DNA from 4 places in the Streptomyces sp. NPDC053431 genome. Region 4 is predicted to be linked to each of the others. Evidence: riboswitches for the same ligand, from Rfam matches in the RefSeq annotation. Region 4 holds a riboswitch; each other region holds the start of a gene.
The links. Region 4 has a riboswitch for cobalamin ahead of ACIGXE_RS11265 (CbtB-domain containing protein). Riboswitches for the same ligand answer to the same signal wherever they lie in the genome.
Positions count from the first base shown of each region.

Region 1: another riboswitch for cobalamin. It lies ahead of ACIGXE_RS05640 (cobalamin biosynthesis protein); the one in region 4 lies ahead of ACIGXE_RS11265 (CbtB-domain containing protein).
Region 2: another riboswitch for cobalamin. It lies ahead of ACIGXE_RS18495 (ribonucleoside-diphosphate reductase subunit alpha); the one in region 4 lies ahead of ACIGXE_RS11265 (CbtB-domain containing protein).
Region 3: another riboswitch for cobalamin. It lies ahead of ACIGXE_RS00505 (ABC transporter substrate-binding protein); the one in region 4 lies ahead of ACIGXE_RS11265 (CbtB-domain containing protein).

Region 1 covers NZ_JBITXX010000001.1:1,267,665-1,271,856, reverse strand. Annotated here, with positions in the region: gene ACIGXE_RS05650 (anion permease) at 1-1,260, shown strand, start outside; gene ACIGXE_RS05645 (hypothetical protein) at 1,277-1,498, shown strand; cobalamin riboswitch at 1,637-1,758, shown strand; gene ACIGXE_RS05640 (cobalamin biosynthesis protein) at 1,790-2,767, shown strand; gene ACIGXE_RS05635 (cobyric acid synthase) at 2,764-4,192, shown strand, end outside.
Region 2 covers NZ_JBITXX010000007.1:36,401-40,592, reverse strand. Annotated here, with positions in the region: gene ACIGXE_RS18495 (ribonucleoside-diphosphate reductase subunit alpha) at 1-1,776, opposite strand, end outside; cobalamin riboswitch at 1,904-2,074, opposite strand; gene ACIGXE_RS18490 (GNAT family N-acetyltransferase) at 2,085-2,603, opposite strand; gene mctP (monocarboxylate uptake permease MctP) at 2,729-4,192, opposite strand, start outside.
Region 3 covers NZ_JBITXX010000001.1:128,733-132,924, reverse strand. Annotated here, with positions in the region: gene ACIGXE_RS00515 (ABC transporter ATP-binding protein) at 1-602, opposite strand, end outside; gene ACIGXE_RS00510 (FecCD family ABC transporter permease) at 599-1,618, opposite strand; gene ACIGXE_RS00505 (ABC transporter substrate-binding protein) at 1,615-2,583, opposite strand; cobalamin riboswitch at 2,626-2,767, opposite strand; gene ACIGXE_RS00500 (Mov34/MPN/PAD-1 family protein) at 2,769-3,194, opposite strand; gene ACIGXE_RS00495 (amino acid permease) at 3,271-4,192, opposite strand, start outside.
Region 4 covers NZ_JBITXX010000003.1:393,720-397,911, reverse strand. Annotated here, with positions in the region: gene ACIGXE_RS11275 (D-2-hydroxyacid dehydrogenase family protein) at 1-445, shown strand, start outside; gene ACIGXE_RS11270 (CbtA family protein) at 626-1,474, opposite strand; gene ACIGXE_RS11265 (CbtB-domain containing protein) at 1,490-1,720, opposite strand; cobalamin riboswitch at 1,756-1,896, opposite strand; gene ACIGXE_RS11260 (histidine phosphatase family protein) at 1,948-2,505, shown strand; gene abc-f (ribosomal protection-like ABC-F family protein) at 2,729-4,192, shown strand, end outside.

The DNA of each region.
Region 1 (4,192 bases), on a different contig from region 4:
CACATCACGCTGCTGCTCGCCATTGTGGTCGTGACAGCTCTCGTGTTCGATTTCACGAACGGTTTCCACGACACCGCCAACGCGATGGCCACGACCATCTCGACCGGTGCCCTCAAGCCCAAGACGGCGGTGGCCATGTCCGCCGTGCTGAACCTCGTCGGCGCGTTCCTGTCGGTGGAGGTCGCCAAGACGATCTCCAAGGGACTGGTGAACGAGGAGGGCATCCAGCCCGAAGTCATCCTCGCCGCGCTCGTCGGCGCGATCCTCTGGAACCTGGTGACCTGGCTGGTCGGACTGCCGTCCAGCTCCTCCCACGCCCTGATGGGCGGCCTCATCGGCGCGACCGTCGCCTCGATCGGCGTCAGCGGCGTGAACGGCGACGTCGTCGTGACGAAGGTCCTCCTCCCGGCGGTCGCCGCCCCCGTGGTGGCCGGCGTCGCCTCGATGCTCGGCTCCCGCCTGACGTACCGCCTCGGCCGGAACGCGGACGCCGGGGCGACGGAGAAGGGCTACCGGGCCGGTCAGATCGCCTCCGCCGGTCTCGTCTCCCTCGCCCACGGCACCAACGACGCCCAGAAGACCATGGGCATCATCACGCTCGCCCTGGTCGCCGGCGGCGTCCTCTCCCCGGGCGCCAACCCGCCCGTCTGGGTCATCGTCTCGGCCGGCCTGGCGATCGCGCTCGGCACCTACCTCGGCGGCTGGCGCATCATCCGCACGATGGGCAAGGGGCTCACGGACCTCCAGCCGCAGCAGGGCTTCGCCGCCCAGACCAGCGCGGCCACGACCATCCTGGCCTCCTCCCACCTCGGCTTCTCGCTCTCCACCACCCACGTCGTCTCGGGTGGCGTCATGGGCGCGGGTCTCGGCCGCAAGGGCGGTGTCGTCCGCTGGTCGACCGCCACCCGCATGTTCGTCGCCTGGGGCCTGACCCTGCCGGCCGCCGGTCTGGTCGGCGCGGGCGCCGAGTACGTCGCCCGCCAGGGCGCCTGGGGCGTCTACGTCGTCGCCGCCTTCCTGGTCGCCTCCTGCCTCGGCATCTGGCTCGTCTCGCGCCGCCAGGTCGTCGACCACACCAACGTCAACGACGTCGAGACCGACACCGAGCCCGCGGGTGTCGTCACCACCGCCATCGCGGCCGTCACCCCGCCGCCGGCCGGCTCCGTCGCCGCCGTCGCGGACGCGGACCTGAAGACCACCATCCCCGCCCCGGGCCCGACGGACCCGGCCGCTCCCCCGGCCCCCGCCGCCGCGGTCTAAGGAACTGGAACCAAGCATGAAGATCGACTGGGCAGCTCTCGGCTCCGTCTTCGGAGTCAGCCTCGTGGCGACCGTCGCCCTCGTGGGCCTCTTCACCCTCGGTGTCGTCGGACTCGGCAAGCAGGAGCAGGCCGCGGCCGCCGGCGGCTCCGCCACCCTGGCCCGTACCGGCGCCTACCTCTGCTTCACGCTCTGCGCGGCGGCCGTCGCGTACGGCATCTACCTGATCGTCGTCTGACGCTCGACGGGCCCACCGGCCGGGCGGCCCCTCACCCACGGGTGCGGGACCGCCCGGCCGCCGTGTTTGTGGTGCTTCGCACAGTGACACGACGCAGGTCAAGGGTGAGTTGACGGGTGTTCGCGGGCCGTGGTGGACTTCCGGAGCCATTACGGCGGCAAGCAGAGGAAGTCCGGTGCGAATCCGGCACGGTCCCGCCACTGTGACCGGCCCCGACGGGCCGGGAGTCAGGAACTCTCGCCGCCGGTCACGTCGAGCCAGGGCGCGGACCCTGAGTGAGGACACAGTGCCATGCCCGGCCGCGGCCCCAGACCCTCCCGTGCCCCCGCCGTCTTCGCGTACGGAGCGGCCGCCGGCCTCGCCGTCGACCTGCTCGTGGGCGATCCGCGCCGCGGCCATCCCGTCGCCGCGTTCGGCCGGGCGGCCGGCGCGGTCGAACGCGTCCTGTGGCGCGACGACCGCGGCCGCGGCGCCCTCCACACCGCGGTCTGCGCCGGCGGAACCGTGGCGCTCGGCGCCCTCGCCGCCCGCACCGCGCGCGGCAGCCGCGCCGCCTCCGTCGCCCTGACCGCCGCCTCCGTGTGGGCCGTCGTCGGCGGAACGACCCTGGGGCGCGAGGCCCGCGCGATCGGCGGGGCGCTCGGGGCCGGCGACCTGGAGGCGGCCCGGGCACGGATGCCGCACCTGGTCGGCCGCGACCCGCAGGCGCTCGACGGTCCCGCGATGGCCCGCGCGGTCGTCGAGTCCGTCGCCGAGAACACCTCCGACGCCGTCGTGGGCGCCCTCTTCTGGGGGGCGGTCGCGGGCGTGCCGGGCCTGCTCGGCTTCCGGGCGGTGAACACCCTGGACGCCATGGTCGGCCACCGCTCCCCCCGCTACCGGCGCTTCGGCTGGGCCTCGGCCCGCCTCGACGACCTCGCCGGCTGGCCGGGCGCCCGGCTCACCGCCGTCCTCACCACCGTCGCCGGGGGGAACCCGCGCGGGGCCCTGAAGGCCTGGCGCGAGGACGCCGGGAGGCATCCGAGCCCCAACGCGGGGCCGGTGGAGGCCTCGTTCGCCGGGGCCCTCGGCGTACGGCTCGGCGGCACCCTGTCGTACGGCGGGCGGATCGAGCACCGGCCGGTGCTCAACGGGGCGGGGCGGGCCGTCGACGTGGCCGACATCGACCGGGCGGTCCGGCTGTCCCGCCGGGTGACCTGGCTGACCCTGGCCGCCTGTGTGGGCGGCCGGACCATCGCGCACGCGCTGAGGAAGCGGAGGAACGCATGAGGGGTGGGGGGCTGCTCGTCGCCGGGACCACGTCCGACGCGGGCAAGAGCGTCGTCACGGCCGGCATCTGCCGGTGGCTGGTCCGGCAGGGCCTGAAGGTCGCGCCGTTCAAGGGGCAGAACATGTCCCTCAACTCCTTCGTCACGCGGGACGGCGCGGAGATCGGGCGCGCCCAGGCCATGCAGGCGCAGGCGGCGCGGGTCGAGCCGAGCGCGCTGATGAACCCGGTGCTGCTCAAGCCCGGCAGCGACCGCTCCAGCCAGGTGGTCCTCATGGGCAGGCCGGTCGGCGAGCTCAGCGCCCGCGGCTACCACGGGGGCCGGCAGCAGGAGCTGTTCGAGCCGGTCCTGGCATGCCTGGAGGAGCTGCGGGGCACGTACGACGCCGTGATCTGCGAAGGGGCGGGCAGTCCGGCCGAGATCAACCTGCGGCGCACGGACATCGTGAACATGGGCGTCGCGCGGGCCGCGCGACTGCCCGTGGTCGTGGTCGGCGACATCGACCGGGGCGGGGTGTTCGCCCAGTTCTTCGGGACGACGGCGCTGCTCGCGCCCGAGGACCAGGAGCTCGTCGCGGGCTATCTCGTGAACAAGTTCCGGGGTGACGTGACCCTGCTCGAACCCGGACTCGACATGCTGCACGGCCTCACCGGGCGCCCGACCTTCGGCGTCCTGCCGTACGCGCACGGACTCGGCATCGACGAGGAGGACGGCCTGCGGGTGTCGCTGCGCGGGGCCGTACGCGAGTCGGTCGTGGCGCCGCCGCTGGGCGAGGACGTGCTGCGGGTCGCCGTCTGCGCCGTCCCGCTGATGTCCAACTTCACCGACGTCGACGCGCTCGCCGCCGAACCGGGCGTCGTCGTGCGCTTCGTGGACCGGCCCGAGGAACTCGTCGACGCCGACCTGGTCGTGGTGCCGGGGACGCGCGGCACGGTGAGGGCGCTGGCCTGGCTGCGCGAGCGCGGCCTCGCCGACGCGCTGGTCCGGCGGGCCGCGGAGGGGCGCCCGGTGCTCGGCATCTGCGGCGGCTTCCAGGCCCTCGGCGAGCGCATCGAGGACGAGGTCGAGTCGAAGGCGGGCACCGTCGACGGCCTCGGCCTGCTGCCCGTACGGGTCCGGTTCGCGCCCGAGAAGACCCTGGCCCGACCGGTCGGCGAAGCGCTCGGCGAGCGGGTCGAGGGCTACGAGATCCACCACGGCGTGGCCGAGGTCCTCGGCGGAGACCCCTTCCTCGACGGCTGCCGGGTCGGCGCGGTCTGGGGCACCCACTGGCACGGCTCCCTGGAGAGCGACGCCTTCCGCCGCGCCTTCCTCCGCGAGGTCGCGGCGGCCGCCGGGCGCCGCTTCGTCCCGGCCCCCGACACCGCCTTCGGCGCCCTCCGCGAGGAACAGCTCGACCGCCTCGGCGACCTGATCGAGGAGCACG
Region 2 (4,192 bases), on a different contig from region 4:
GGCGGCGATCCGCTCGCGCAGCGCGGCCCAGCGCTCGGGCCAGTTCAGCTCGACGTCGTAGTGGTCCGGGTGCAGCACGCCACGGGCGGTACGGGTCTGCTCCCAGGCCGGCAGCGGGCCGCTGCGCTCGGCGAGGTCGGCGGAGGCCTCGTACGCGGCGAGCATGATCCGCTCGGCGATCCGGGTGGAGAGCGCCCGGGCCTCGGCCGAGTCGAAGGGCAGCTTCAGCTTGAAGAAGACGTCCTGGAGGCCCATCGCACCCAGACCCACCGGGCGCCAGCGGGCGTTGGAGCGGCCCGCCTGCTCGGTCGGGTAGAAGTTGATGTCGACGACCCGGTCGAGGAAGGTGACGGCGGTGCGGACGGTCTCGTCGAGCCGCTCCCAGTCCAGGTCCGCACCGGCGACGAACGCGCCCAGGTTGACCGAGCCGAGGTTGCAGACCGCCGTCTCGCCGTCGTCGGTGACCTCGATGATCTCGGTGCAGAGGTTCGAGGAGTGGACGACCGTGCCGGGCTCGGCGGTCTGGTTGGCGGTGCGGTTGGAGGCGTCCTTGAAGGTCATCCAGCCGTTGCCGGTCTGCGCGAGGGTGCGCATCATCCGGCCGTACAGGTCGCGGGCCGGCATGGTCTTCCTGGCCAGGCCCTTGGCCTCGGCGGCGCGGTAGGCGGCGTCGAACTCCTCGCCGTACAGGTCGACCAGCTCGGGCACGTCGGCCGGGGAGAACAGCGACCACTCGGCGTCCGCGTTGACCCGGCGCATGAACTCGTCCGGGATCCAGTGCGCCAGGTTGAGGTTGTGGGTGCGGCGGGCGTCCTCGCCGGTGTTGTCGCGGAGCTCCAGGAACTCCTCGATGTCCGCGTGCCAGGTCTCCAGGTAGACCGCGGCGGCGCCCTTGCGGCGGCCGCCCTGGTTCACGGCGGCGACGGAGGCGTCGAGCGTCTTCAGGAACGGGACGATGCCGTTGGAGTGCCCGTTGGTGCCGCGGATCAGCGAACCGCGGGCGCGGATCCGGGAGTAGGACAGGCCGATCCCGCCGGCGTGCTTCGACAGCCGCGCGACCTGGTGGTAGCGGTCGTAGATGGAGTCCAGCTCGTCCTGCGGGGAGTCCAGCAGGTAGCAGGACGACATCTGCGGGTGGCGGGTGCCGGAGTTGAAGAGGGTGGGGGAGGACGGCAGGTAGTCGAGCCGGCTCATCAGCCCGTACAGCGCCGCCACTTCGTCCAGCGCGCGGGCCGAGTCGTCCTCGGCGAGGCCGGAGGCGACGCGGAGCATGAAGTGCTGCGGGGTCTCGATCACCTTGCGGGTGATCGGGTGGCGCAGCAGGTAGCGCGAGTAGAGGGTGCGCAGGCCGAAGTAGCCGAAGCGGTCGTCGGCCGCGGCGTCGATCGTGGCGTCCAGCCGGGCGGCGTGCCGGGCCACGAAGTCGGCGGTCCGGTCGGCGATCAGGCCCTCGCGGTGGCCGACGGCGACGGAGGCGGAGAAGGAGACCGCGCCCTGGCCGGCCGCCTCCTCGGCGATGGTGAGCGTCAGGAGCCGGGCGGCGAGCCGGGAGTAGGCGGGGTCCTCGGCGATCAGGCCGGCGGCGGCCTCGGTGGCCAGTTCGCGCAGCTCCGCCTCGTCCGAGCCGGGGTGCCGGCCGCGCAGGGCGGCGGCGGCGACCTTGCCGGGGTCGGTGTCCGGCAGATCGGCGGTGAGATCGGTCAGGGTCCGCAGGAGTACGGTCCCGGGGCCGTCGTTCTCGATCGCTGCGGCCGGATCGGCGGGCGCGATGGTCACGTGGGGGCTCTCCCTCGCTCGGCTCGGGGCCAGGACGGGAGGCGGGAACGGGCGGCCGTACGCAGGGCGGCGCCGCGTCCACCGGCCCACTCCGCGAGGCCCGGACGTCTGTGGCACCCGGAACGGACGGACCGGGCGCACTGTCGGCAGGTCCTCGGACTCGCACGTGCGCGAAACGCGCAAAAGCACACCGTTGCGGGACAGTTCCGGATTTCCACCGGATTCCCCTGCGGCGACAGCGAGGATGAGCATACATGTGGGGGGCGCCCGTCGCGGCACCCCCCACATGTTGTGTGTCGTTTGCGTTGCTACAACTCCAGCGCGTAGCAGAGCAGGACGAATTCGGGGCGTTCGGGGATGGGGGCCCAGTCCCGTTCCGGGACTCGCCGGAAGCCCAGGCGCTCGTATATGCGGTGCGCCGTGCGCATGTCGGTCTGGGTGGACAGGACGATCCGCGCACAGCCCGGGACGGCCCGCGCCCGTTCGACGCAGGCCCGGACGAGCGCCTCGCCGACGCCGCGGCCGCGGGCGGCGCGGTCGACGGCCAGCATCCGGATCTCGGTCTCGCCGGGCTTGGCGCGCTCGCCCATCACCCCGGGGGCCGGGACGAAGGTGACGCCGCCCAGGACGGTGCCGGCGTCGTCGTCGGTGGCCACCGCCACGAGCACGTCGGCCACCTCGGCCCGCCCGGCCACGTTCCGCAGATGGCCCAGGTACCAGTCGTCCCGGCCGCGGACCAGGAACCCGTCGTCGAGGTAGGCCTGGCTGGTGATCTCGCCGAGGGTCTCGTGCTCCTCCGGGCGTACGTCTCTGATCATGAAGTCCATGCCCCGCAGTCTCCCGCGAGGCGCCTCCCGCGCGCACGCCGGTCTTCCCGGACTTCGCGCGTCCGCAACACCCGGACGCCGGGACCCCCGCAGGGGCCCCGGCGTCCGGTGGGAGGTGCGGAGGATCAGTGCCCGGTGCCGACCTTCGGCAGCTCGGTGACGACACCCGCGTCGCCCGCGTCGGCCGTGTAGTCCTCGGGGGAGGTCTCGTCGACGCCGTCCGGCGTGCCGACGGCCCGCAGGACGAGGGTCAGCACGACCGTGACGAGGACGTTGAGCACGAAGGCGGTGAGACCGATGTAGCCGATCTCGCCGATGCCCGGGATCTCGGCCGCGGAGCCGCCGAAGTGCTTCTGGGTGGGGCTCGCGACCCCGTACGCGGCGGCCGTGCCGTAGACCATGCCGACGGCCCAGCCCGCGAGCAGCGCCCAGCGGTGCATCCAGCGGGTGAACAGACCGCCGACGAGGGCCGGGAAGGTCTGCAGGATCCAGATCCCGCCGAGCAGCTGGAAGTTGATGGCGACGGTCTTGTCCATGGTGAGGACGAAGACGAGGGCGCCGACCTTCACCAGCAGCGAGACCAGCTTGGAGACCTTGGTCTCCTGCGCCGGGGTCGCGTCGGGCTTCAGGAAGTCCTTGTAGATGTTGCGGGTGAACAGGTTGGCCGCGGCGATCGACATGATCGCGGCGGGCACCAGCGCGCCGATGCCGATCGCGGCGAAGGCCACGCCCGCGAACCAGTCCGGGAACATGTTCTCGAACAGCTGCGGGATGGCGAGCTGGCCGTTCTTGACCTTCACGCCGGCCGCGATGGCCATGAAGCCGAGCAGGGCGAGCAGGCCCAGCATCAGCGAGTAGAGCGGCAGGATCGTGGTGTTGCGGCGGATCACGTCGCGGCTCTTGGAGGAGAGCGTCGCGGTGATCGAGTGCGGGTACATGAACAGCGCGAGCGCCGAGCCGAGCGCCAGCGTGGCGTAGGTCCACTGGCCGGCCTCGCCGGGCACGAGCGCGCCCTTGGGCTTGCCGGTGGCCGGGTTGACCGTCTGGTAGGCCTCGCCCGCCTTGGCGAAGATCTCGTCGAAGCCGCCCAGCTTGATCGGGATGTAGATGATCGCCACCGCGATGACGATGTAGATCAGGGTGTCCTTGACGAAGGCGATGAGGGCGGGGGCGCGCAGGCCGGAGGAGTAGGTGTACGCGGCCAGCACGCCGAAGGCGATGAGCAGCGGCAGGTCCTTCACGAACCAGTTGGTGTTCTCGCCGCCGCCGACGCCCATCACGTCCAGCACGGCCTGGATGCCGACGAGCTGGAGCGCGATGTACGGCATGGTGGCGAGGATGCCGGTGACGGCCACCGCCAGCGACAGGCCCTTGGAGCCGAAGCGGCCGCGGACGAAGTCGGAGGTGGTGACGTAGCCGTGCTTGTGGGAGACCGACCACAGGCGGGGCAGGAACGTGAAGATCAGCGGGTAGACCAGGATGGTGTACGGCACCGCGAAGAAGCCGGCCGCGCCGGCCGCGTAGATGGCCGCCGGGACGGCGACGAAGGTGTACGCCGTGTAGAGGTCGCCGCCGAGCAGGAACCAGGT
Region 3 (4,192 bases), on a different contig from region 4:
CGGTCGCAGTAGGTCCCGGCGAGCGTGAGGTCGTGCAGGGCGAGGAGGTTGGCGGTGCCCAAGTGACGCACGAGCGAGAGGATCTCCAGCTGGTAGCGGATGTCCAGGTGGTTGGTGGGCTCGTCGAGGACGAGCAGCTCGGGCTCCTGGACGAGCGCGCGGGCGACCAGGGCGCGCTGCCGCTCCCCGCCGGAGAGGCCGGGGTACGGGCGCTCGGCGAGGTCCGCGATGCCGACCCGGGCCAGGGCCGCGTCCGCCCGGGCCAGGTCGGCCGCGCTGTCGCCCTGCCAGAAGCGCTTGTGCGGGGAGCGGCCGAGGGCCACGAGCTCGCGGACGGTCAGCTCGAACTCGGCGGCGCTCTCCTGCGGGACGGTCGCGACCCGGCGGGCCCGCGCCCGGGGCCCCATCGCGAGCAGGTCGGCGCCGTCGAGGAGGGCGCGGCCCGCGGTGGGCGCGAGGGTGCCGTAGACGCAGCGCAGCAGGGTGGTCTTGCCGCTGCCGTTGGGGCCGACGAGGCCGACGGTCTCGCCGGGACGCACCACGAGGTCGGCGGCGTGCAGCCGGTTCCGGTACGCCATCCCCTGGACGCGCAGTCCGGTCATGCCGTCACTCCTTCCGGGCGGCGGCGCATCAGCCAGAGGAAGAACGGGCCGCCGGTGAGCGCGGTGAGGACGCCGACGGGGATGTCCTGGGGCGCGGCGACGGTCCGGGCGGCGAGGTCGGCGAGGACCAGGGCGAGCGCGCCGCCGAGGGCGGCGACCGGGAGGAGCCGGCGGTGCGGTGCGCCGACGGCCGTGCGGGCGGCGTGCGGGACCATCAGGCCGACGAAGCCGACGGCGCCGCTGGCCGCGACCATGACGGCGGTGACCAGGGAGGCGAGGACGAAGACGACGGCGCGGAAGCGGGTGGTGTCCAGGCCGAGGACGGTGGCGCCCTCCTCGCCGACGAGCAGCAGGTCGAGCGGCCGGGCGAGGGTGAGCAGCAGGCCGATGCCGAGGGCGAGGACGGCGGCGGGCAGCAGGAGGCCGTCCCAGCGGGCGCTGCCGAGGCCGCCGAGGGACCAGAACAGCGCCTCCTGGAACTGCTCGGGCCGGCCCGCGACGACCATGAGCAGGGTGGTGAGCGCGGACAGGATGTAGGAGACGGCGACGCCGGCGAGCACGAGCCGGGCGCCGGTGAGGGTGCCGCCGCGCCGGGCGAGGGCGTAGACGAGGACGAGCGAGAGCAGGGCGCCGGCGAAGGCCCCGGCGGGCAGGGCGACGCCGGTGGAGACGCCGCCGGCCACGCCGAGGACCAGCACGCACACGGCGCCGGCGGAGGCCCCGGAGGAGATCCCGAGGAGGAAGGGGTCGGCGAGCCGGTTGCGGACGAGGGCCTGGAGGACGGCTCCGACGACGGCGAGCCCGGCGCCGACGATCGCGCCGAGCAGCACCCGGGGCAGTCGTACGTCGAGCACGATCGTCCGGTACGGGGAGGGCCCGGCCCGCCCGGTCAGGGCGTCGAGCACCTGGCCGGGCGGGACGCGGACGGAGCCGAGCGCGAGCGAGGCCACGACGGCCGCGGCGAGCGCCACGAGCAGCCCGGCGACCACGGCCGGGCAGCGCTTCGCCGGGGTCATCGCGCGGGGTGCAGCTGGGCGGCGAGCTTGCCGACGGCGGCGGGGGCCCGGACGCCGAGGACCGTGTCGGAGAGCGGCATGACGGCGAAGCGGCGGTTCTTGATCGCGGGGACCTCGCGCAGGGCGGGGTCGTCGAGGAGGCGCCGCTTCTTCTGTTCGACGGTGGTGGCGCCGTAGTCGTAGATCACGATGACCTCGGGCCCGCGGGCGACGACCTGTTCCCAGGTGGCGTCGCCGAAGGCCTTGTCGAGGTCGGCGAAGACGTTGCGGCCGCCGGCCCGGGTGATGATCTCGTTGCCGATGCCCTTGCCGCCGGCGGTGAACGCGGTCTTGTCGCCGCTGTCGTAGACGAAGACGGAGACGGGGGCGACGCCCCTGAGGGTCTTCTCGGCGGCGGCGACGGTGTTCTTCGCCGTGGCGACCCAGGCCGCGGCCCGGTCGGCGGCGCCGAAGGTGCGGCCGACCTCGTCGACCTCGCGGTAGAGGTCGGCCAGGGAGCCGCGGCCGCCGGGGCAGTACTCGGTGTTGAGCCGGGTGGCGATGCCGGAGCGCTCCAGGTCCGCCCGGCCGCGGCCGGCCGTGGGGTCGAAGGCGGAGGCGTATCCGCCGTAGACGAAGTCGGGGTTCGCGGCGAGCAGCGCCTCCTTGGAGGGGTACTCCTTCGCGAGCACGGGGACGGCGTCGTAGGCCCCGCGGTAGGCGGGGAGGATCGCGTCGTCCAGGTAGGCGGTGCCGACCAGGGACTTCTCCAGGCCGAGGGCGAGCATGACCTCGGTGACGTGCTGGTTCATGGTCACCGCGCGCCGCGGCGGGGCCTGGTAGGTGGTCGTCACGCCGCAGTTGGTGACGGTGTAGGGGAAGCCGGGCGCGGGCGCGGCCGCGGGTGGGGCGGCGGGGGCCGCGCAGGCGGCGAGCAGGGCGGTCAGTGCGACGGCGGGCAGCAGCGACGTACGGCGCCAGGGCATGACGGAACGATCCTCCTGACGGGGATCTCCGCGTCCCCGATCGGCGGTGGGAAGGCGGCAGGTCAGTTCCTGGCTTCCACCCCGGGAGGGATGGTCACAGTGGCGGGACCGTGCCGGATTCGCACCGGCTTCCTGGTTCCTGCCGCCCGTTGGTCGCGCTCAGTCTCGCATGATCATCCGCACGGTCACTCGTACGCCTCGACGACCTTGACCTCTTCCTCCGTCACGACGCCGTCGACGATCGTGTACGAGCGGAACTGGAAGGGGCCCGCGCCGTCGGTGTCGGCGGTGGAGACCAGGACGTAGTGGGCGTTCGGCTCGTTGGCGTAGGAGATGTCCGTACGGGACGGGTAGGCCTCGGTCGCCGTGTGCGAGTGGTAGACGATCACGGGCTCCTCGTCCCGGTCGTCCATGTCCCGGTAGAGCTTCAGCAGGTCGCCGGAGTCGAACTCGTAGAAGGTGGGCGAGCGCGCGGCGTTCAGCATGGGGATGAAGCGCTCGGGGCGGCCCGTGCCGACCGGTCCCGCGACCACGCCGCAGGCCTCGTCGGGGTGGTCCGCGCGGGAGTGTTCCACGATCTGGTCGTACAGGGCTCGGGTGATGGTCAGCATGCCGACAGGATAAGCAGACGGGCCGCCCCGTACCGAGGAGTGGTACGAGACGGCCCGAATGCCGAGACGGTGCTGGTCAGGAGCGCTTGGCGAAGGCGGCGCCCTCGGGGTTGCGGGCCTTGAGCACCAGGTAGGAGACGGCGAGGATCAGGCCCCAGACGGGCGCGCCGTACAGCGCGACCCGGTTGTCCTTGTCCATGCCCATGGTCACGACGACCATCCCGATGAAGGCCAGCGAGAAGACGCTGAACCAGATGCCGCCCGGCGCCTTGAACGAGGACTGCGGCAGCTCGCCGCGGTCGGCCCTGAGCCGGTAGCGGATCTGGCAGATCAGGATGACGATCCAGGCCCACATGCCGGAGATGGTGGCGAAGGAGACGACGTAGTTGAACGCCTCGCCGGGCCACTGGTAGTTGATCCAGACGCCGACCGTCATGAGCGCGGCCGAGACGGTGGTGCCGACCAGCGGGGTGCCGGACTTCGTGAGCTTGGTGAAGACCTTCGGGCCCTGACCGTTGAGCGCGAGGTCGCGCAGCATGCGGCCGGTGGAGTACATGCCCGAGTTGCAGGAGGACAGGGCCGCCGTCAGGACGACGAAGTTGACGATGGCGGCGCCGATGCCGAGGCCCATCTTCTCGAAGGCCGCGACGAACGGGCTGACGCCCGGCTTGAACGCGGTCCACGGGACGACCGACAGGATCATGATCAGCGCGCCGACGTAGAAGACGGCGATGCGCCACGGCACGGTGTTGATCGCCTTCGGCAGGACCGTCTTCGGGTCCTTCGACTCGCCCGCCGTCACGCCGACCAGCTCGACCGCGAGGAAGGCGAACATGACCATCTGCAGGGTCATCAGGGTCGAGAAGATGCCGTCCTTGCCGGCGAAGAAGCCGCCGAGGCTCCACAGGTGGGTGACCGAGGCGGTGTCGCCGGCGTCGGAGAAGCCCAGGGTGAGGATGCCGGCGCAGATCAGGATCATGCCGACGATGGCGGTGACC
Region 4 (4,192 bases):
GACCGCCTGGAGCCCGAACCTCACCGACGAGCGCGCGGCCGGGCACGGGGTACGCCGGGCGGCCTCGCTCCACGAGCTGCTCGGCGCCGCCGACGTCGTCTCCCTCCACCTGGTGCTCTCCGACCGCACCCGCGGCCTGCTCGGGGAGCCGGAGCTGCGGGCGATGCGCCCGGGCGCGTATCTGGTCAACACCTCGCGGGCGGGTCTGGTCGACGGTCCGGCGCTGGTGCGGGTGCTGCGCGAGGGCGGGATCGCGGGGGCGGGCCTGGACGTGTACGAGACCGAGCCGCTGCCCGCCGACGACCCGCTGCGCACCCTGCCGAACGTGCTCGCGCTGCCGCACCTGGGGTATGTGACGGAGGACAACTACGCCCGCTACTTCGGGCAGGCCGTCGAGGACATCGAGGCCTTCCTGAGCGGCGCCCCGGTGCGCGAGCTCGCGTAGCCGCCTGCTCCGGCTCGGGCCCCGGCTCCGACCCGGCTCGGGCTCCGGCTGGGGCTCCGGCTCGGGCTCCGGCGCCTGCTCCCGCTCCTGCTCCTGCACCGGCTACTGCTCCGGACCGAAACGACCGGCCCCGTACGCCTCAGCGGTGTACGGGGCCGGTCGTCGTGTCACGGCGCGGGGTCAGGCGGCCGGGGCGGGCGCCTGGGCCGCCTGCGCCGCCCGGGCGGGCGGTGCGAGCAGCCGTTCCGCGAGCAGCCCGAAGGCGAGTCCGAAGGCCACCCACAGGGCGGCCTGGATGCCCAGGGTCGCGAGCCGGAACTCCCACAGCACGGCGGCCGGGAAGGTGCCGGCCACCGCGTCCTCGTTGCCGGGCAGGAACGCGCAGGCGATCCCGACCACGGCGACGAAGCCGAGGCCCGCGACGACGGTGGCGTTCCAGTTGCCGAGGCGCGGCGCGAGCCGGCGGCCCGCGACGACCGCGGCGATGCCGAGCAGCACGCTCAGCAGGATCATCAGGAAGAAGAGCGTGGTGCGCTTCCCGATGGTGTCCGGGTTGCCGACGGCCGGAGGGGTCGCCGGGTACTTCAGGAACGGCACCAGGTAGACCGTGGTGAAGGCCGCCGCCGCGACGAGCGCCGCGGTGGCCTTCGGGGTGAACCGGCCGACCCGGCCCAGGACGAAGCAGAACGCCAGGGACGCGATCCCGCCGAGGGCCACGCCGTAGACGAGTACGCCGGTGGCGAGACCCGCGGTGGACTGCAGGTCCCGGCTGACGATCTCCTCCTCGGAATCGGCCTGGGTGGCCGCTCCGTTCGCGCCGTGGTCGTGGCCGTGGTCGTGCGCCGCCGGCTCGGCCTTGGCGGCGGCCTCCTCGACGGCGATCGAGGCGTTGACGGACGGCTCACCGGCGACGTAGGCGACGGCGAAGGCGAACAGTCCGGCGATCAGGCCCGCGAGCAGGCCGCGGACCAGGAGTCGCCCCACGAGCGTGCCCGTGGGCGCGGTGGGGACGTTGGCGGGGGACGACATGTGCGCGGTGACCCCTCAGTGGCAGGGGAAACCGAGCAGGTGGCGCCCGTCGTGCACCCACTCGTGCACGTCGCTGCCCGCGAACACGGACAGGGCACCCTGCTCCGCGCCGACGAAGTAGAGCGCGACGAGCATCAGGATGCCGGCGAACGCCGCCCAGGGAAGCACGGCACGGACCGGCAGCGTGACCGGGACCGTGACGGCGGGGGTGGACGGAACGGCGGGCGACGCAATGGCCTCGGCCATGGTGGAACCTCCTCGGGAACTCGCGTCCCATACGGTGGTGCGCGACGACGGTCGTCGGGTCTGACTCACCGTCCACGGGCTGGGGACGGCTCACAGTGGCGCGACCGTGCCGGACTCTCACCGGACTTCCGTCTCGCCGTCGTCGTTCATATGGAAATGTCGACTGACGGTACCGCGCCGATCACAACACGCCAAGACCGCCCGGAACGCTGAGGGATGTATCACCCATGACCGTGCACCTCTCCCTGATCGCGCCCGCCATGAACAGGGCACTGCGCGAGGCGCGGTTCGACGACGACGGACCGCTGGAGCCCCTGCGCGACAAGCGGTTCGACCCGCTGTGCCCGGCGCCCCGGGTGCGCCTGGTCCGTTCGCCGTCCGCCCGGTGCGAGGGGACGGCCGGGGTCCTCGGCCTCACCGAGGTGCCCGCCGAACCGGCGCTCGCGGGTTGCGCGATGGGCCGGTGGCGGGGCCGTGGCCTGGACGAACTCACCACCGAGGAACCGGAGTCGGTGGCCGCCTGGCTCTCCGATCCCGCGGCCGCCCCGCACGGCGGCGAGTCGCTGCGCGAGCTGCGCGCCCGGGTCGCCGCCTGGATGGACGCCCTGGAGCCGGGCACCGTCCTCGCGTTCACGGAGCCGGACGTGGTCCGCGCGGCCGTCGCCCACGCCCTCGGCGCGCCGGAGGCGGTCTTCTGGCGCCTCGACGTGCGCCCGCTGGAGCGCGTCGAGCTGTCGGGCCGGTCGGGGCGCTGGAACGTGCGCCTGGGCGCGCCGGTGAGCTGAGCCGCGGGCCGGTGAGCTGCGCGGCGGGCGTGCCGGTGGGCTGAACCGCTGGCGCGCCGGTGAGCTGAGCGGAGGGCGGGCCGGTGAGCTGAACCGCGGGCGCGCCGGGCGCCCCCAGGCGAGACGAAACGTCTTGCGAGGTACCCGTCGGAGGCGTACGGTGGCCGCATAACGAGACGAGACGTCTCGTCCCCCTGATCTCGTGCTCCCGAGGAGGTCGCCCTTGTTCCATGTCCGACTCACCGACGTCACCCGGCGCTTCGACGACCGGTACGTCCACGACCGGCTCGTCCTCGACCGGGTCTCGCTCACCGTCCAGGCCGGCGAACGCCTCGGCGTCGTCGGCGACAACGGCTCCGGGAAGTCCACGCTCCTGCGACTCCTCGCCGGCGCCGAACGCCCCGACCACGGCACCGTCACCGTCGAGTCCCCCGGTGGCGTCGGCCACCTCGCCCAGGCCCTGGACCTGCCCGGCACCGCCACGGTCGGCGACGCGGTCGACCGGGCGCTCGCCGGCGTACGGGAACTGGAGCGGCGCATCCGGGAGGCCGAGGCCGCGCTCGCCGCGACCGGCGACCTCGACGGGTACGCCGAGCTGCTCGCCGCCTACGAGGCCCGCGGCGGCGAGGGCGCCGACCGGCGCGTGGAGACCGTGCTCCGGCGGCTCGGCGAGCGCGCGCCGCTCGACCGGGACCGCCCGCTCGGCACCCTCTCCGGCGGCCGGCGTTCCCGGCTCGCGCTCGCCGCGACCCTCGCCGCCGACCCCGAACTGCTGCTCCTCGACGAGCCCACCAACGACCTCGACGACGAGGCCGTCGGCTGGCTGGAGGAGCGGCTGCGCGCCCACCGGGGCACGGTCGTCGCCGTCACCCACGACCGGGCCTTCCTCGACCGGGTCACCACCGCCGTCCTGGAGGTGGACCACGAGACCCGGACGGTCCGGCGGTACGGCAACGGCTACGCCGGCTACCTGGCCGGCCGGGCGGCCGAACGGGCCCGCCGGGAGCGGGAGTACGAGGAGTGGCAGGCCGAGCGGAGCCGGTACGCGGGCATCGCCGACAGCACCGTCGACCGCTTCTCCCGCATCCCGCGCAAGGCCCCTGCCGCGTTCAGCGGCGCCGGCGCCTTCCGGGCCCGGTCACGGGCGCACGGGGCGGCGAGCCGCATCCGGGCCGCCCGGACCCGGCTCCGGGAGCTCGCCGAGCGCCCGGTGCCCAGGCCGCCCGAGCCGCTGCGGTTCGCCGCCCGGATAGCGGGCGAGCCGGCCCCCGTCGACCTCACGGACGTGCGCGTCGACGGGCGGCTCCGGCTCGACGCCCTGCGCCTGGAGCCCGGCGAACGGCTCCTGGTCACCGGCCCGAACGGGGCCGGCAAGACGACCCTGTTGCGGGTCCTGGCGGGCGAGATCACCCCGGACGCCGGCACCGTGAAGGTCCCGGACCGGGTCGGGCTGCTGCGCCAGGACACCGCGCCGCCCACCGACCCCCGTACGGTGGCGGAGGCCTTCGGGACGGGCCGGGAGGAGGAGCTGCTCGCGCTCGGGCTCTTCGCCGCCCGCGACCTGACCGTCCCGGTGCGGTACCTGTCGGCCGGGCAGCGCCGCAGGCTGGAGCTCGCCCGGCTGGTGACCCGGCCCGCCGACCTGCTCCTCCTCGACGAACCCACGAACCACCTGTCCCCGGGCCTG